DNA from 2 places in the Agathobaculum ammoniilyticum genome. Region 1 is predicted to be linked to the other one. Evidence: riboswitches for the same ligand, from Rfam matches in the RefSeq annotation. Region 1 holds a riboswitch; the other holds the start of a gene.
What was found. A riboswitch is a leader RNA that binds a small molecule or an ion and turns the genes downstream of it on or off. The one in region 1 is predicted to bind cobalamin.

Region 1 (9,371 bases):
CCACGCCGTCCCGCGCGGTCTTGCGGCACAGCAGTCGTCCGCCGCCTGTCGCGCACACCGCCGCCCGCTCGCACACGTTATCCACACCCACGGCCTGCTCGACAAAGGCGGACGGGGTAAAGTCCCCCGTCGTCCGCCGCAGCTTTTCTGCGGAAAAGAACGCAAGCGACAGGCCGTTCTGTACGCCGAACAGCAGCAGTCCCGGCTCGTCCCGTTTCACGTCGATGCTCGCCGCGCCGCATACCGCGCCGCGCGGCACGCCCGCCGCGCCCAGCGCCGCCCGCACCGCCGCCTCGATCCGTTCCACGGGCGTCCCCCGCCGGCAGCCGATGCCGATATGCACAAGGCGCGGTACCAAGTGCAGGGTATGCGCGAACGGCGCGGCCTTTGTGTCGTAGCTGATCGCGAAGCCGCTCTCCGCGTCGGCCTGCAGGCTGATGTGCGCGGGCAGCCGCCCGTCCACCGGAAAATCCGACCGCACGCCCACCGTCTCGCCGCGCAGCAGCGCGCCGGACACATATTTAATTTGCTGCGGGTCCACCACCACACAGCCGTGCGCCCTGGCCCAGGTATCCACCGCGAACACCTCGCGCCCGTCGGTCGCGGTGGTGATGACCGCCTGCGCGCCAAGGCCGTCCGCCAGGCGCTCTGCTATCGCGTTCGCACCGCCGAGGTGGCCGGACAGGAGCGGGATGACGAACCTTCCCGCCTCGTCGATCACGATGACCGCCGGATCGTACGCTTTTCCCATCAGATACGGCGCGACCGCGCGCACCGCGATGCCCGCCGCGCCCACGAATACAATCAGGTCGCAGTCCACCATCGCCTGCTGCGCAAAGCGCGCAAGGCTCGTGCCGGACAGCGAAAGGTCTACCGTGCGGGCATACCGCTCGCAGCGGAAATCCGGCAGGAACGCCGCGCACCGCGCCGCGGTCTGCGCCCCGGCGGCGGTAAAGGACACCAGCTTCGCGTGCTTCATCGGCTCGCCTCGCGGAAGCCGGTGGCGAACGACGGATCGTACAGCCGAGAGCGATCGTACTCCTCCCCCAGAAAGCCGCCGACCGTGATGAGCGCGGTTTTGGTGATGCCCGCGCGCGCGCCGGCCTCGGCCAGCCCCGCCACCGTGGTGTGGACGATCCTCTCATCCGGCCAGGTCGCCTTGTAGACGATCGCCGCCGGCGTGTCGGGCGCGTAGCCGCCCGCGAGCAGCCGCTGGGACAGCTTTTCGAGCTGCCCCGCCGATAGGAAAACCACCATGGTCGCGCCATGCGCGGCAAGGGCTTCGATCCGCTCGCTTTCCGGCACGGGCGTGCGCCCTTCCATGCGGGTCAGGATAACCGTCTGGCTGACGTTCGGCAGGGTGTACTCGGCGCGGAGCGCCGCCGCCGCGCCGCAGAACGAGGATACGCCTGGGCAGACTTCATAGTCCAGCCCCAGGCGGTCGAGCGCGTCCATCTGCTCGCGGTGCGCGCCGTACACACACGGGTCGCCCGTGTGCAGACGCACGACGGTCTGGCCCGCCCGCGCCGCGGGCGCCATCACCGCGATTACCTCCTCGAGCGTCATCCTCGCGCTGTCGTACACCGCGCAGCCCCGCTTTTTATAGTCCAGCAGCGCGGGGTTGACCAGCGAGCCGGCATAAACGATGACATCCGCCTCGCCCAGCAGGCGCGCGCCGCGCACGGTGATCAGGTCGGGCGCGCCCGCGCCCGCGCCGACAAAATAGATCATGCCTTATCCTCCTTGACCAGAATAATGGAAAAATATCCGGTCGGGTCGTCCAGCGTATCCAGCTCGGACACGATGCGTTCGCCTTTCATGCCGCACCGCTCAACGAGCGCGGCGTTCTGTAGCACGCCGCGCGCGGCCAGCCTGTCGCGCACCTCGAGTATAGCCTTTCCCGCCTTCATCAGCACTTTGCCGCCCGGCAGGTCGAGCGCCGCGTCCAACGCGCCGTGCGACGCGGGAATGATGTGCAGCATCTCGTCGTCCTCGCACAGCGCGCGGCCGAGCGCGGCCGCCGCCGCACAGAACGAGGGGACGCCGGGTACCATTTCCACCGCGTACCCCCGCGCGGCGACGCGCCGGTGGACATACCAGCAGGTTGAGTACACAGACGGGTCGCCCAAGGTGAGGAACGCAACCGTTTTTCCCTCATCCAGCAAAGCGCAGATGGTGTCCGCGGCACGATCATGGCTGGCGTCCCGAGCCGCGCGGTCGCGCGTCATCGGCATATCGCAGTGAAGCACCGGCTTGTCCCCGATATACTCTGCCGCGATCGCCAGCGCGGCCTGCTCGCCCGCACCCGCCCGCGGCACAGCCACCACGTCGCTTTCCTGAATCACGCGCACCGCTTTGACAGTCAGCAGTTCGGGGTTCCCCGGCCCCACACCCACGCCGTACAGCTTTCCTTTGCTCATACATCCTCCCTCAGCTTCCCGCACAGGCGCCGCGCGTCCGGCGATTCCGCCAGCACGCCGTACTGTCCTGTAAACATGATAAACGCCCCATGCGCCCGCTGTTTCAGCCGACGCGCGAGCCGTTCCTCCATCGCTTTTCCAATGCGGGCGAGCACCGGCTCTCGCAGGCCGGCCTTGTCCAGCGCCGCAACGCACGCATCCACCGAGACCGCCTCCATCAGCGCCGCGAGCGTATCCTGTCCCGCCCCGCACAGCGCCGCGTGCGCGGTGAAGATCTCCTGCCGCCCGTCCGCGACCGAGGAGTGGGTGTTCATCCCTCCGGCCGCCAGCTTGACCAGCTTTCCCGCATGGCCGACCAGCAGGATATCCGGATAGCCGCGGTAAACCGCGTGGTCGAGCGCCTCCCCGATAAAATTTGAGCATTTGACCGCGCGCCCCAGCTCCAGGCCCAGCGTGTCCCGCGCGAAATCCGCGCCGTAGTTTCCCGGACACAGGAACGCGATGCGCTGTCCCTGCGCGTACAGGCTGTCCAGCTCAAGCCGGATGGTATCGACCAGCGCCTTTTCGCTCATGGGTTCCACGATGCCGCTCGTACCCAGAATGGAGATGCCACCCACCACGCCCAGATGCCTGTTGTAGGTCTGTTCTGCCAGCGCCGCGCCGTTTTCTGCAGAAAGGATAACCGAAAAGCCGCCCGCATAACCCGCTTCCCGCGCGGCTCGGGCGACCGCCGCCGCGATCTGCGCGCGCGGCCCCGGGTTGATCGCCGCCTCGCCCACCGGCACGGAAAGGCCGGGCTTTGTCACCCGTCCCACGCCCGCGCCGCCGTCAATCGTGACACCGCCAGCCGCGCGGCGCACCGCCGCTGAAATACGCACGCCATTGGTAACGTCAGGGTCGTCGCCCGCGTCCTTGCGCACCGTGCAGACCGCCGCGCCACCTTCCAGATGCGGCCCCTCTACCGGCAGGGAAAACAACACTCCCCCCGGCGTTTCCAGCCGGATCACAGCGGGCGCCTGCCCTGTCAGCAGCAGCAGCGCAGCCGCCTGCGCGGCCGCCGCTGCGCAGGAGCCGGTCGTCCAGCCGCGCCGCAACGCCTGCCCGCCGCTGTACGCTATGGTATTTCCCCGCACAGACGGCCCTCCTTTCCGCAAAGCATCCTTGATGAAAGGTAAGAAAAGCAGAGCGGTCCATTTCTCCCGCTCTGCTCTCCTTTTATTTTTCTTTTTCCTGTCCGCGCGCGGTCTCCTGCTTCTTCCGCTCCACGAACCGGCCAAGGAAAAAGGCGATCACACCCACGCCTATGCCGGTTTGCACGCAGAACAGCAGGCTTTCCAGCTCGCCCGGCAGTTCACCACCGAGCAACTGCTCAAACACCGGTGTGAACCACGGCTCATAATCCTCGCCCGTGATCTCCGCCACCTTGATACTCCCCGCGTCATCCGAGCCGCCGAACTCCGCGCCGCGCAGCGCGAACACGGGACCGACAACCAGCACCACACCCAGCAGGAGCAGGACAATCAGTAACGATTTGTTTTTTCTGGTCATTCCTTATCCCTCCTCAAAGCCGACGGCACACAGTTCTGGACGCGCATAGGATTCCAGCATAATCATGACGGCCACGGTCAGCACACCCTCCAGGATGGCGAGCGGAAGCTGCGTCGGCGCAAAAACCCCCAGAAACTCCACCGCCGAGCCTGAAACGCCACCCACGACAGACGGGTACGCCACCGCGAGCTGCAGGCTGGTCACGCAGTAGGTGAGCAGGTCACCCAGTGCTGCCGCCAGAAAAACCGATACCATTTTATTAACTCTCAGCTTCTGACACAGCTTGTATATGCCGAACGAAACAAACGGCCCCGCGACCGCCATGGAAAAGGTATTCGCCCCCAGCGTCGTCAAGCCGCCGTGCGCCAGCAGAATGGCCTGAAACAGCAGCACGATCACGCCAAGAATGGACACCGCGCTTGGGCCGAACAGAATCGCGCCCAGACCAGTACCCGTCATATGCGAGCAGGAGCCGGTGACCGACGGGATCTTCAGCGACGAGATCACAAAAATAAACGCCCCCGCCATTGCGATCAGCGTGACCGAGCGCCGGTCGCGCACGACCGCCCGCTGGAGGGAAAAGTACCCTGCCAGCAGGAAGGGCAGCGCGGCCACGCCCCAGAGAACGCACATCGCCGGCGGCAGAAAACCCTCCATGATATGCATGGCGCCCGCGGTGGGCAGAACGCAGCCGAGCAATGCCGCGCATGCCGTGATACGAACCAGCTTTCGTTGTTTACCTGTCATTTTATTTTCTCCTTTCCTGACCGGCCCCGTTGGGGCCGCCGTAAAAAAAACACCGCATCCAAATGCTTCCCACGCATCGGACCGGCATCGAACGCCCACTTCCCCCTTGGTAAAAGCAGGCTTTCCGCACACCGGCTATCACTCGTAACCGCTATGCGCTTCCATCCAAAAGGGCAGGTATTCTGGCTTGGGCGTCATCATCCGTTCTGCCGGCCTTCCCGGGATGACCCAGTGGCTCTCGTCTGGCGGCGGACTCTGCCCTTACAGCGGCGGGACCGCAGAGGAATCACACCTCTTTCCCTATTATCCTGCCGGAGAAATGGCAGGCACCTTTTTGTATCCGTACCGCGATCCGGCCGGAAGAAGCTGGTTGTATTATAGCATAGCCGCGCGCGCTGTTCAAGGCCGCGCCGGCGGCTTTGCTATTTTTCTCTACCGAGCAGAGCCTCCAGCCCATCCGGCGTTTTGGGGCAGGCGGCACCCGCCGGCACAAAGCCGCGCGCCGCCAGTCGGTCGAACACATCCAGCAGCAGCGGGGGGCGCAGATGCGTGCGCGCCATCAGGCGCGTATCCCGAAACACCGTCTCCGGTGCGCCCGCCGCCAAAACGCGGCCCGCACAGAACACTGCGATCCGGTCCGCCCAGCGGTAGGCGAAATCCATATCATGTGTGGAAATGACCAGCGTTCTGCCGTCCGCATGCAGGCGGTCCAGCACAGCCTCCAACCGCTCCTCTCCCGCCGGATCGAGCGACGCACCCGGCTCGTCGAACAGCAGGATGTCATTTTCCATCGCCAGGATGTCCGCGATCGTCACGCGTTTTTTCTCCCCTCCAGACAGCTCGTGTGGCGGACGGGCGCGGAACGGCTGCAGCTCCATGTAGTCGAGCGCGTGCTCCACGCGGCAGGCAACCTCCGCCTCCGGCAGCCGCAGGTTCATCGGGCCGAACGAAACCTCGGCCGCAACGGTGGACGCAATGATCTGGTCGTCCGCGTTCTGAAACACAATGCCCGCCCGTCGACACAGCCGCCCGCGCTCCTTTTTCCCGATCAGTTCCCCATCCAGCAGCATCGTGCCGCGGTCGGGCGTCAGCACGCCGTTCAGACACAGGAAAAACGTTGACTTTCCCGCTCCGTTGGCCCCCAAAACCGCCAGCCGCTCCCCCGCGTACAGGTCGAGCGAAGCGCCATCGAGCGCGTTCTTTTTCCCGTCGTAGGAAAAATACAGGTCCTTTGCCCGAAAAACGATTTCCCGCATCGCGGCTCCTTTCTATCCTGCCGCCAGCCGCATGGCCAGCAGCGCTGTCCAGAATACCAGCGTCCAAGCCACCTGCGCGCGCCGCAGGGGCTTTTTCTCTTCCAAAAAGTGCAGCGCGCCGTCATAGCCTCGCGCCGCCATCGCATTCGAATAATTCCTCGACCGCCGCAGCGCCACGACGAGCAGGTTGGCCGCCGTGCCGCCGAACGAGCGGCAGGAGGTGCGGAAATCCCGCCAGCCCAGTCGTGCCGCCGCCGCGTCATACATACGGCCATATGTATCCAGCAGCACAAAAATAAACCGGTAGGTCAGATACATCAGCTCGGTCAGCAGGCTAGGCAAACGGACCCGATGCAGCACCGACACCAGCTCGCAGGCCGTTGTCGTGAGCGCGAGCAGATACATGGCGCTCACCGCGCCAAGCGCTTTGAGAACCAGGCCGCACGCAAAGCGCGCGCGGTCCCAGTCGGTACAGAGATAAAACCCGGGCAACGGCAGGCTCCAGTCACCGGCCGGCACGCGGGAAATATCGCACGCCACCGCCAGCCCGCCCAGCAACAGGAAGACCAGCGGCGCCCGTAAAAGTCCGATATAGGCGGACAGCCGCACCCCGCCCCTGACATTTTGCAGCCACGCCAGCACGGCGATCACCGCAAGGGATACCACCGCGCGGTCTGCCGCCAGACAGATCGCCAGCGTCCCCAGCGACAGCACGACTTTGAACCCAGGGTTCCAGTCGTTCATGCCGGAGCAGTATGCCAGATGATCGACCGAGCGCACGCCGTGTCCGTTATGGCGCATATCCCCCCTCTCCTTTCCCGTCCGATATTGTGCTTATTGTAGAGCCAACCCCGCCATTTGTCAACAGCACAGAAAGGCTGGTGCGGCACATTGCCGCACCAGCCTCCTGTTTGATTGTTTACAGACGCATCTCGAAATTCCCTGCAACGCCGATATCATCATGTACAATGATGAAAGCATCCGGATCGCGTTTGCGCACCGCACGTTTAAGTGCAAATGCCTCGTCCTTGGATACTACCGTCAGCAGCACATTGGTCGATTCCCGAGTATAGCCGCCCTCTCCATGCAGCCTTGTCACACCGCGCTGCACCGTATCAAATACCAGCTGTTCCATATTATCCAGCTTGGTGATAATCATGACATCCATCGTAATACGCTGGAAATGCACCCTGTCAAGCGTCAGGTTGGCGGTCACGGAATAGATAACCGAATAGATCGCCGCAGGCAGATTGAAGAATACCGCGCAGCAGCCGAATACGAGCACGTTAATCAGGATACATACACGTCCCACGCTGAATGACGGGTTTTTCTGCGCCAGATACACGCACAATATTTCCTCCCCACCGCCGCAGCCGCCCGAAACCAGCGTAAGCCCTGCGCCAACGCCCGCAACCAGCCCTCCAACGATACAGGAGGTCAGCGTATCCGAAAAAATCGGCTGCTCTGGCCCCGTGATCACGGTCAGGAAAAAGCTGTACAGTCCGGTACAGACCAGCGTTTTGATAAAAAACGGCCTTCCCAGCTGGCTGTACGCCAGTATCAGCAGCGGGACGCTCATCAAGAAATACAGGATGCCCGCTATATCCGCGCTTCCAAGGCTGAGCCCCAGCACATTAACCAGAAATGCCCGCACCAGCTGTGCAATGCCCAGAAAACCGCCGCTGAACAGTCCCAACGGGGTGATAAATACGTTCATGCCAAACGAAAATAAAAACGTACCTGCAAAAATCAGTCCCAGAGAGCGCAAGGACATATATTCTGCCAGACGGGTCCGAAGCTCCATTTTTATCTCTCCTTTCTGTCTGCGCAAAGCAAGGCGCGGCCCTTTCCGTGCCGCGCCTTCCAGCCTCAGCTTGCCTGGAAGCGGCTGAGGAACTGCTGTGTTTTCGGGTTCTGCGGATGCTCGAAGATCTGCTCCGGCGTGCCGCTTTCCGCGATCACGCCATCGCACATAAATACGGTCCGGTTGGAAACCTCGCGCGCAAATTGCATCTCATGCGTAACCACAACCATGGTCATGCCCTCTTTTGCAAGCTGACGCATGACCGCCAGCACCTCGCCCACCATCTGCGGGTCGAGCGCGCTCGTCGGTTCATCGAACAGCAGCATTTTCGGGTGCATGGCCAGCGCACGGGCGATCGCAACGCGCTGCTTCTGGCCGCCCGAAAGCTGTGAGGGGCGCGCGTTGATATACGGTGCCATACCTACCTTTTTCAGGTAAAACAGAGCGTCCTGTTTCGCCTCCGCTTTCTTTTTGTGCAGCACATGCACCGGTCCCGCCATGCAGTTCTGCAAAACCGTCATATTGTTGAACAGGTTAAACGACTGGAACACCATGCCGACCTTGGCGCGATATTGCGACAGGTCAAAATGCACGCCGCCGACCGCTTTCCCCTCATAGGTAATCTCGCCGGACGTTGGTGTTTCCAAATGGTTGATACAGCGCAGCATCGTTGACTTCCCCGATCCGGAAGCGCCGATGATGCAGACGACCTCTCCCGAACGAACCGAAAAATCAATGTCCCGCAATACGATATGCGAACCGAAATTCTTGCTCAAATGTTCGATACGCAGGACAGTATCCGTCTTTACGCCGGCACGCCCTTTCACGGCATCCACACTCTTTGCAGACAGTGCCATCGTATGGCGGTTCAAGGGCATAGTTCGGGTAACCTCCATGTTTCATGCAGCTCCTTTTCTCGTTTCAACTTAAATCTTTCATACGGATCATAGCCGCGGACAGCACCTGTCATGCCGGCGTCTCCTCCGCTTCTTCCAGAACATAATCTTTGGGACCCGCCAGGCGTTTCTCCACCAAGCGCACCAGCGCAGTCGTTACCGTTGTCAGCACCAGATAGATCATACAGATCACGGTAAACACTTCAAAATAGGTAAAAAACTGTCCGGCAACCGATCGGCCCACATAAAACAGCTCACCGACCGTGATTACACTCAGCACCGAGGTGTCCTTGACATTACTGATCAGGTAGTTTCCAATCTGCGGCACCACATTGCGGAATGCCTGCGGCAGGATGACCAGACGCATCGTCTGACCGCGCGTCATGCCAATGGCTTCCGCGCCCTCGTTCTGCCCCGGATCAATCGACTGAATGCCACCGCGCACCGTCTCAGCCATGTAAGCGCCTGTATTGATCGAAACGATAAACAGGCCGCAGGTGACAGGGTCCATATCCGCGCCGAAATAGGCTGAGCCGTAAAAAATAACCATGGCCTGCACCATCATCGGCGTACCGCGAAACAGCCAGACGTAAAACGCAATCACTGCGCGCGCGACGCGCAGCACTGCTTTGCGCAGAGTACTATCATCCGGTTCGATTTCAAGAGCGGAAACCGCGCCGGCCAGAAAGCCAATCAGGCA
Region 2 (9,371 bases), on a different contig from region 1:
GGGCTGCTCTCGTAGCTGGAGCGCTCTACCAGTACGGGTACGCCCAACCGTTCGAGCTGTTCTTTCACCTCGGGTGAATGATAGATCATGGTCGATTCGACCGCCAGATCGCATTGCTCAGCATAAATCAGTTCATAATCCGGCGCACTGTATTTGCCGGCGTACAGCATCGCTCCGTTTTGCATTGCGGCTTTGGCCTCATCAATATACCAGCCTCTTTCGTCTGTGCCGGACAGCCGGATGCTGCCGATACCGTCCAGCGCGCAGAACAGGTCCATGGCAGAGGTTGCAACCAGATAGATATGGTCCAGCGGTTGCGTAAGGACAACGGTCGTATCCGCCAGCCCATCCGGCACCGGCTTGTTTTCCGGAACGACAAGATAATCGTTGCCGTCGACAATATGGATTAACGCATAGCCGCCGGTGTAATAATCGACTGTGAACTGGTCGGCGTATTGCAGGTCAAGGCCGCTTTCCACCGTGAGGCTGTCCCAACTGACTGCGGAAGGCTCACCTGACACCGGCTCGGATGCGGGGGAGCAGGCGGCCAGCAGAACGGCAAGCGAAAGGATGGCCGCCGCCATTCCATGCCTTTTCATGATGCCGCCGGAGAAAGGGAAGCCGAATCGAAGCGTAGCGCGTAATCAATTTCATGCGGCTGGCTCATTGCAACCGTATCAGCAACCACCGCCATTTTCCAGTCAAAACAGGCCACAGGGATGGTAAACACCGAACGGTCGTTTTCAATGACAGCGTCATAGCGCACATCAGCAACCTTCATGTAGTCGTAGTTCGAGCTGCTCCAGACGATAGTTGCCGTGACCTCGCCGTCCCTGACCGTCACCTGCGCGGGCGATTCCACGCTCGCGCGGCCGGAGCCGCCCTCCAGGGCGACGTCAACCTGATAGCTGCCATCCGCCAGCGCCAGCTCCTCCGGCGTTGTTACGACGCCATCGGCAAAAGCGTCAACCGGCAGGGAATCGGCGCGGAACACCAGCGTGCGGTCGTACCATTTTTCCTTGTTTTTGCTGAATGCGGCGCAGGGGATGCCAGCATCCAGCGCATCGACCGGCACGGTATAGGTGTGGGCGCCTGCGGCCTCTTCGACAAACGGGATATATGCCGTCTTGTCTGCGGCTGCGGCCTGCTCGCCCGTACCCATATAGACATACAGGTAGCCGGCTCCGCCCATGGTCATTTGTGCGGTCATGCTTCCGTCCTTTACGGTAAGCCGACAGGCGACGATATGGAACATGGATGAGCTGGAGTCTACCGTTATATCGTATACGCCGTCCCTGATCTGAGAGCCGTCGATCGGTGTCATATCCTCCGCAACAACGTCTTCTACGCCGGCCATCTCGTCGGCGGAAGCGACTGCGTCATTTACGGGTGGAATATCGGATTGCTGACCATTTCTATCAGCGGTGCAGCCCACCCCGAACAGCAGCAGGGCCGTCAGAGCGGCAAGTGGTACAAGGTTGCCTGTTCTCATGTGTTTAGCGCGGTTTTCGTGAGAATACCGCATCCTCCTTTTGCAAAAAAATGTTCCCTCGACATTCTGAACGGGGTCCGGCCTGAGAAGCCGCACCCCGTTCAGAACAAGAAGTATAAAAAAGCAGAAAGATAAGGAAAGAAAGCTGTTTGAAATAATCAGCCTAATTTTGCCGCTGCAGCCTGTGCGTGCTGTACCAGCAAGTCCTGGATCGCTTCGAGCTGCCCTAAGCCCTCTACGATCGTAATCACTTCATAACCGGCGTCCTCGAAAGCGGTTTTCCAAGCGCCTTCCTCATCGCCGGCCATATCGTTGTTGGCATGGTCGCCTGCCACGATCATCAGCGGACGAAGCACTACCTTTTTGTAATTGCCGGCCTGGACAAGCGACAGGACATCCTCTAACGTCGGAGAGGCTTCCACCGTGCCGACAAAGTAATTGGCATGGCCGCCGTCCGTCAACACCTGCTGCATCCTGGCATATACGCTGTTGGAATCGGCCTCGGTCCCGTGGCCCATAAAGCAGATTGCGGTTTCGCCGTCGTCATATTCCGCAGTCGCCGCGACGATTGCATCCGCGACGGCCTGGAAATCCGCGTCACTGGTCAGCAGCGGTTCGCCGATGACTACCTTTTCAAAAGAATCGCTGTATTCCGCGAGTTCATTGACCAGATCATTGTATTCCAGACCATTCATCAGATGGGTCGGCTGAACGACCAGATTTTTGACACCGTTATCAGCGGCGCGGTTCAGCGCCTCGCCAACGTTGTCAATCACTTCGCCATCGCGGTCCTTGACGTGGTCAAGGATGATTTGGCTGGTAAAGCCGCGGCGTACCGAGTAGTCAGGGAATGCTTCCTGCATGGCTTTCTCGATGGCGCCGATCGTAAGCCGGCGGTTGTCGTTATAGCTGGTGCCGAAGCTGACAACCAGCAGTTCGTTTTCGCCAATATCGTCCTGATTGAGCGGATCGTCCAGACTGGCGTCTCCGGTATCATAGTTTTCATCGGGGGCAGTCTGTTCTGTCTCCCCGCCGGCCGCGGTTTCAGCGTGGGTATCCGTGTTGTCTTCCGCCTGCGTTTGAGTGGAAGCGCATCCGGCCAGCAGAGAAGCAAGCAGGACGGCCGATAGCAGGACAACCAGCAGTTTTTTAAGTTTCATTTTTGTTTTTCCTCCTTTTGGGGGACATCCCCTGTGATGTATATAAAATGCACACCACTTCTGAAAAAGTACAGGAAAAACAAAACCCTTTTACTGCATATGACGTGCAAATAAAAGGGTCGTAAAGAGACAAACGCGGCTACAGTACGACCAATTACTCGTGATCTGGAATGTGATTCCTGTACCAACAGGCGGCAGGTTTCCTGACTTGCAGATCGCTACGCACGGCCGCCTTCCCGGTTTGCACCAGTGGACTGAATGGACGCGCATTCCCTGCTTACAGTGACGAGATCGTACAGGCTTCCCACCTGTTTCCCTTTTAACCCGCATCTTCGACAGATAAGGAAGTGCAGGCACCGACTGCTCGCTGTATTCAGTTTTGAATCTATTCCTCATTATACAACCTATATCGCAGATGTCAAGCAGATACTTTGGATAAGCTTATTGAACTTTTATAAATCCGCTGCCGATCTGTGCTATGATAATAAACGGGCAGGTGAACGATATGACGGATATTCCTTATATCATAGCAGATTTCGCGCGGAGGGTATGGGAATGAACAAAGGTATTAACGCTGTCAAAAAATAAGGAAGCGTTTTGCTGCTTCCTTGAGATAGCAGAAGCTTTGAGAAAAGCTCTGGTCTGAATCAGACCAGAGCTTTTTTGCTGCATAAAAATCAGGCAGGAGCGGGAAAAACTTTGCTGATTGAACGGCGCATCAAAATACTCGGCCGGCAAAGAGGGGATACAGAAAGCCGCTGCAGATATGCGCCGAAGCGCTATAGCAGATTTTGTGTCCGGTACGAGCGGGGTGTAGCCTTATACTGTTCCTTGAATTTTTTTGTAAAGTAGCTGGTGTTATTGAAGCCGGTTGAATAACAGATATCAGATATGCTGTTTTTGGTGCTTGTCAGTAGCTGCGCGGCTTGTAGCAGGCGGAACTGGTTGACATATTCGATCGGCGTCATTCTGGAAAGCTCGGAAAAGCAGCGGAAGCATTCGCTTTTGCTAATGTTGGCGGCTGCAGCGATCTCGGAAATCGTGATGGGCTGCGCATAATTTTTGCGAATGAAATGCAGCATAGTCCGCATGCGCTGCTCCCGCAGGAATTTGCTGCTGTCCTCGGAAACCGAAGCGGCCTTGGGCAGGATGGCAAGCAGATTGCGCCAAATGCCGATCAAATGCTCCAGCAGGAACAGCTCATAGGCGGTATGGGTGCTTTCGGCGTAGTACATGCGCTTGAGCAGTTCCAGAACCACATGCCCCTCCTTGCGTTCCGGCGTGATGACAAAGGCCTCTGGATGGCGGGAAGTCAGCGGGGCCGCATATTTTTCACAGTTGGAGACTTGAAACAGATTGGTCAGGAACTGCGGGAGCAAAACCACATTGTAGCCAATGGCGTTTGAGGAAAGCGCTTTCATCATATGTACGGCTTCCGGCGCGATATAGATAGCGCTGCCCTCGCTAACTATATAGCGGGTGCCGTTGACCCGATATTCCGCATTTCCTTTCAACATGATCTGAAGCTCAAACTCATTGTGCCAGTGGCTTGGGAAACTGCCGTCTGCAAACGTGTCGAAATGGTCCACAAATTCGGATAGGGGGAACATCTGGTTCAAATAGGTCAATTCCTCTTTTACTGCGTGCAGCGCGCTGATATTTTCCATACAGGGCTTCCTCCTTTGCAGAAGTAGTTTTAAAGTCTCATGAAGGCGGAAAAAGGGCGTTGTGAGAAATGTACAATAGGGAAAACGAATTTTGCGTTTTAACCACGGATATGCCTATAAATAGTTAAGAAAAAATCAAAAAACAAAAATGCTGTTGTTCAATGTGACGATAACAGGATTGGAGAGGGATAGAAATGACGTTGGATTTGCCTGAAACTGTTGCGATATTCCCAGTGACGTGGGAGGATAATTACAATTCCTGAAATTAAATTGATTGAACCCCTTGTGCTTTCATAGTACTATACCAGTATAAAAGAGTTGCCGGTAATTTTCAAGAGCATTATCCTAAATGAACGGAAGATTGAAAGGGGCTGTAAAAAGTGCGGAAATCAGAACTTTTTCTCGGAGAAGCGAAAAGGACGACCGTCTGCATCATACCGGCATGGATATACGGGGCGGCGCCGGAAAACGATTGGATGCAAGCGATCCAGTTGGCATAGTTCCGGCTACGATTTTCCCAGCTTGCACAATGCTTGAGGGAAAACGGATTGCCTTGGGGCGATCCGGATTGTGATTGGAAAGAGAAAGGAGTTTTTCAGTTGGAGCATACTTCGGAAATCCAGCGGAGCAGAGAGGACCACGTTGTCAGCCTGCGGGAAAAGATATGCTATGGTTTGGGCGATTCGGCCTGTAATGTGGTATACGGCCTGTGCAGCACGCTGCTTACCTTTTTTTATACGGATTATGTAGGTGTCAGTGCCGCGCTCGTCGGTATCATTTTCCTGATTACGCGTGTGTTTGACGGTGTTTCGGATATTATCATGGGCTTTATCACGGACCGGACGAAATCCAAGTACGGCAAAGCGCGGCCGTGGATTCTGTGGATGGCGGTGCCGTATGCGGTGACGTTCGTCCTGCTGTTCCTCATTCCGGCGAATGCGCCGGTCATGGTGCAGGCAGTGTATATTTTCGTCACCTATAACCTGGTCAATACGGTGGTTTATACCGCGCTCAACCTGCCGTATTCCACGATGGCCTCTCTGATTACGCGCGACCAGAAATCCCGTACCTCCACCCAGGCGATCCGCATTTTCTGCGGGCCGATGGGCAAGATGGTGGTTACGGTTTCCACGATCCCGCTGGTGCAGGCGTTTGGCAACACCCAGCAGAGCTGGATCATCGTTTCGATCATCTTCGCCGTGATCGCGCTGGTGCTGCTGCTGGTCTGCTTCTTCAATATTGAGGAGCGCGTGGTGATCGAAGCGGCCAAAACCGAGAAGGTATCGGTGGGAAGAAGCCTAAAGGCGCTGTTTTCCAACCAGTACTGGGCGATCTGCCTGGGGCTGTGGGGCTTTATGGTCATGATGAGCACTGTCACCGGTACGATCGAAACCTATTACTGTAAATACATATTGGGCAACGAGGCCTTGTACAGTCCGATCTACGCGGCGGAGCTGATCGCGCAGAGCATCGTTGTGCTGATCGTGCCGCAGTTTGTACTCCGCTTCGGAAAGAGGAATCTGACGCTTGCCGGTATTCTGCTGGTAATCGTGGCGCAGTTTGTGTGGATGAGCAACCCGATGAGCGTCACCGTCGCCATGGTCAGCGCCGTGCTGCGCGGCATCGGTGTTGCGCCGCTGTGGGCCTGCGTATTCCCGATGATCGCGGACTGCGCGGAATTCGGTCAGTGGAAGACCCACGTCCGGCAGGACGGCATGATTTTCAGCGCCGCTTCGGTCGGCTCCAAGCTGGGCGGCGGCCTTGCTTCGGCGGGCATCGGCCTGCTGATGGATTCGGTCGGGTATGACGGCCTGGCCGCGGTACAGAACGCGGACGCGATGGCGATGATCAAAGCAATCTGCATGTATGCGCCAATCATTTTCTCTGTCATCATCGTGATCCTCTGCCTGCTTTACAAGCTGGATAAGCTCTATCCGCAGGTGATTGCGGATCTGAAAAAGCGCGACGAGCAGGGCATCCTGTAAACGGGCTGCACAATAGGAAGCAGCACAGAACACGGAAAGAAGGTGAAGACAGAAGACATGATAGATTTTGCGATTAATATTGAAACCATTTATCCAGGCATGGAGGTATGCGAGAAAATCGAGCGGGTCAGCGCGGCGGGATTTCGGGCGATCGAATTCTGGAGCTGGCACGACAAGGACCTCGCGGACATCCGGCGGGTCTGCCAGGAACGGGGCGTGTCCGTCAAAGCGTTCAGCGGCACCAGTATCTACTCCCTGTGTGATCGGGCGCACAGCCAGGACTGTATCGACTGGATCCGGCAGTCGCTCGACGCGGCGAAAATGCTGAGCTGCGACAAGCTGATCCTGTTCCCAAATCACTTTACGCCAAACGGCTGCGCGGACTTCCGCGACCAGTACAGCCATACCGCGATGCTCGCCAACATCACGCATACGCTTACCAGGCTGGCGCCGGTGCTGGAGGCAAACGGGGTGACCGCCCTGGTCGAACCGCTTAACAATTTGGGGGGCGACGCGGGCATGTCGCTGACCACAACCGAGGAGGGCGCGGACATCGTGCGCGCGGTCGGTTCGGAGCGGGTCGGTCTGCTGTGCGATGTGTTCCATATGCAGTTGATGCACGGGAACCTGCTGCGCAGCATCACCAACAACCTGGGCGTGGTGAAATACATCCATCTGGCGGACGCGCCCGACCGGCACGAGCCGGGAACGGGGGAGATCAACTTTGATTTCCTGCTGCGCGGCGTGGCAGAAAGCGGCTACGCGGGGACGGTCTGCTTTGAATATTTTCCGGCAGGGGACACCGAGGCCGGCTTCCCCGCAGTCAAAAAGCTTTGCGATTCCATTTCAAAATAAAACCAACCACTATCATCAATTTTTAAGGAGGACGACAAAATGTTCAAGGAAGTAACGTACGGTATGGTAGGCGGCGACCTGAAAGCTCTGATCGGCGAGTGCCACCGCAAGGCGCTGGGCCTGGATCCGCGCGCGAAGCTGGTCTGCGGCTGCTTTTCCGCGATCGACGAGCTGAATGACGAGTGCGCGGAGGCGTACCACGTTGATAAATCCCGCGTGTATTACAACGCGGAGGATATGGCAAAGGCTGAGGCTGGCAAGATCGATTTCGTTTCCATCTGCACGCCGAACTTTGTGCATTACTCCGCTGCCAAGACCTTTCTGGAGCACGGCATCAACGTCGTGTGTGAGAAGCCCCTCACCCTGACCGTGGAAGAAGCCGAGGACCTGGCCCGCATTGCCAAGGAGAAAAAACTGGTGTTCGCGGTGGACTACTGCTATTCCGGCTATGTTATGTGCAAGGTCATGAAGCAGATGATTGCGCGCGGCGACATCGGCCAGATCATCGCGGTCAATGCCAACTATATTGAGAACAGCTTCCTCAGCCTGCTGGCCGAAAAGGAGCAGGTCAACGGCCGTATCTGGCGCACCGATCCCAAGTATAGCGGCATCTCCAACACCTGCGCGGACGATGGCACGCATGTCGAGCATCTGGTACACTATGTCACCGGCCTGAAGATCAAGCGCCTGCTGGCCACGACTGATACGTTCGGCAAAAAGCTGGACCTGAACGACAACATTATTCTGGAGTATGAAAACGGCGTTCACGGTGCTTACTGGTTCACCCAGGTAGCCTGCGGCTGCCCCAACGAAATCGACCTGCGGATCATGGGTACGGAGGGCTGCCTGGAGTGGCACCAGACCCGTCCGGACGAAGTGGTTTACATCAAAAAGGGCGAGGCGCCCCGCACGCTCTGCCGCGCAGGCGACGGCATCGACGTACCCGCAGGCAAGCTGGCGCGTGTGCCGTTCGGCCATCCGGAAGGCTACTATATCGCGATCGCCAATATCTACCGCAGCGTGATCGACACGATCCTCAAGCTCAAAAACGGCGAGACCCCGACCGAGGAGGATCTGGACTTTCCGGATGTGGAAACCGGCGTCAACGGCGTCAAGTTCTTCCACGCTGTCGTTGAGAGCGCGCAGAACAACTCCAAGTGGGTGGAGATCAACTAAGAGCAGAGCGGCCTGGCAGGGGCAGGGCGGCCGGCCCTGTCCGTGCCGGACCGGAACAGGAGGAAAAGACAATGGCAAACATGCAGAAGGCAATCGTTTACAAGGGGCCGGGCCAATTCGCCTATGAGGACCGCCCTATTCCCGAGATCAAGAACCGGAACGATGTCAAGATCAAAAGTTACGGCTGCGCGGTCTGCGGTACGGACGTGAATATTTTTGCCACGCCCCAGAAGCATCCGTGCAAGCAGGATATTATTTTCGGCCATGAGTTCTGCGGCGAGGTCGCGGAGGTGGGCGAAGGCGTCACCGACCTCAAGCCGGGCGATAAGGTGGTCATCGACCCACACGGCCCCTGCGGCGAGTGCGACAACTGCCTGGCCGGCCTGCCCGAAGCCTGCCAGCACGTCAGCTCACGCGGCGTGTTCGCGGATGGCGGCCTGACCAATTACGTCGTACTGCCCAAGCAGTACTGCTATAAGGTAGCGCCGGAAACCAAGCCTGAGCTGATGGGCGTGGCCGAGCCGCTCGCGGGCTGCGGCTGCGCGCTGGAAAAGCTGAACGTGCATGTGGGCGATACCGCATGCGTACTGGGCGCCGGCCCGATCGGCCTGATGTTCATCGCGCTGCTCAAGGCGAACGGCTGCCGCAAGATCATCGTTTCCGAGCCGATCGAACACCGCCGCAAGCTGGCGCTGGAGGTCGGCGCGACCCGCGTGGTCAATCCAGATACCGAGAACCTGCAGCAGATTGTCAAGGAGGAAACCGGCGGTCTGGGCGTGGACCACTGTGTAGAGGCGGTGGCCGCGATGCTGGTGGACTGCGTCTATCTGGTGCGGCCGCACGGCAAGGTGCTGCAGTTCGGACACGATGAGCTGGCTCGCCCGGAATTTCCGGTCGCCGAGCTGCTCAAGAACGAGATCGAGGTTTACGGCGGCTATCTGGGCAAGTATTATATGCGCAAGGTCGCGCAGATCATAGAATCCGGCATTCTGCCGCTCGATAAGATCGTGACCGATGTGATACCGGCCTCCCGTTA

Region 2: another riboswitch for cobalamin. It lies ahead of OCV66_RS04665 (sirohydrochlorin cobaltochelatase); the one in region 1 lies ahead of OCV66_RS02475 (energy-coupling factor ABC transporter permease).

The regions. Positions count from the first base shown of each region.
Region 1 is NZ_JAOQJE010000001.1:485,393-494,763, reverse strand. It holds gene OCV66_RS02500 (cobalt-precorrin 5A hydrolase) at 1-979, opposite strand, end outside; gene cobM (precorrin-4 C(11)-methyltransferase) at 976-1,731, opposite strand; gene cobI (precorrin-2 C(20)-methyltransferase) at 1,728-2,420, opposite strand; gene cbiD (cobalt-precorrin-5B (C(1))-methyltransferase CbiD) at 2,417-3,553, opposite strand; gene OCV66_RS02480 (energy-coupling factor ABC transporter substrate-binding protein) at 3,636-3,968, opposite strand; gene OCV66_RS02475 (energy-coupling factor ABC transporter permease) at 3,972-4,715, opposite strand; cobalamin riboswitch at 4,871-5,064, opposite strand; gene OCV66_RS02470 (energy-coupling factor ABC transporter ATP-binding protein) at 5,138-5,971, opposite strand; gene cbiQ (cobalt ECF transporter T component CbiQ) at 5,984-6,772, opposite strand; gene OCV66_RS02460 (YitT family protein) at 6,891-7,775, opposite strand; gene OCV66_RS02455 (amino acid ABC transporter ATP-binding protein) at 7,841-8,632, opposite strand; gene OCV66_RS02450 (amino acid ABC transporter permease) at 8,742-9,371, opposite strand, start outside.
Region 2 is NZ_JAOQJE010000003.1:124,193-133,563, reverse strand. It holds gene OCV66_RS04675 (ABC transporter substrate-binding protein) at 1-599, opposite strand, end outside; gene OCV66_RS04670 (hypothetical protein) at 596-1,525, opposite strand; gene OCV66_RS04665 (sirohydrochlorin cobaltochelatase) at 1,651-2,652, opposite strand; cobalamin riboswitch at 2,829-3,028, opposite strand; gene OCV66_RS04660 (helix-turn-helix transcriptional regulator) at 3,432-4,319, opposite strand; gene OCV66_RS04655 (MFS transporter) at 4,919-6,304, shown strand; gene OCV66_RS04650 (TIM barrel protein) at 6,362-7,159, shown strand; gene OCV66_RS04645 (Gfo/Idh/MocA family protein) at 7,199-8,335, shown strand; gene OCV66_RS04640 (zinc-dependent alcohol dehydrogenase) at 8,407-9,371, shown strand, end outside.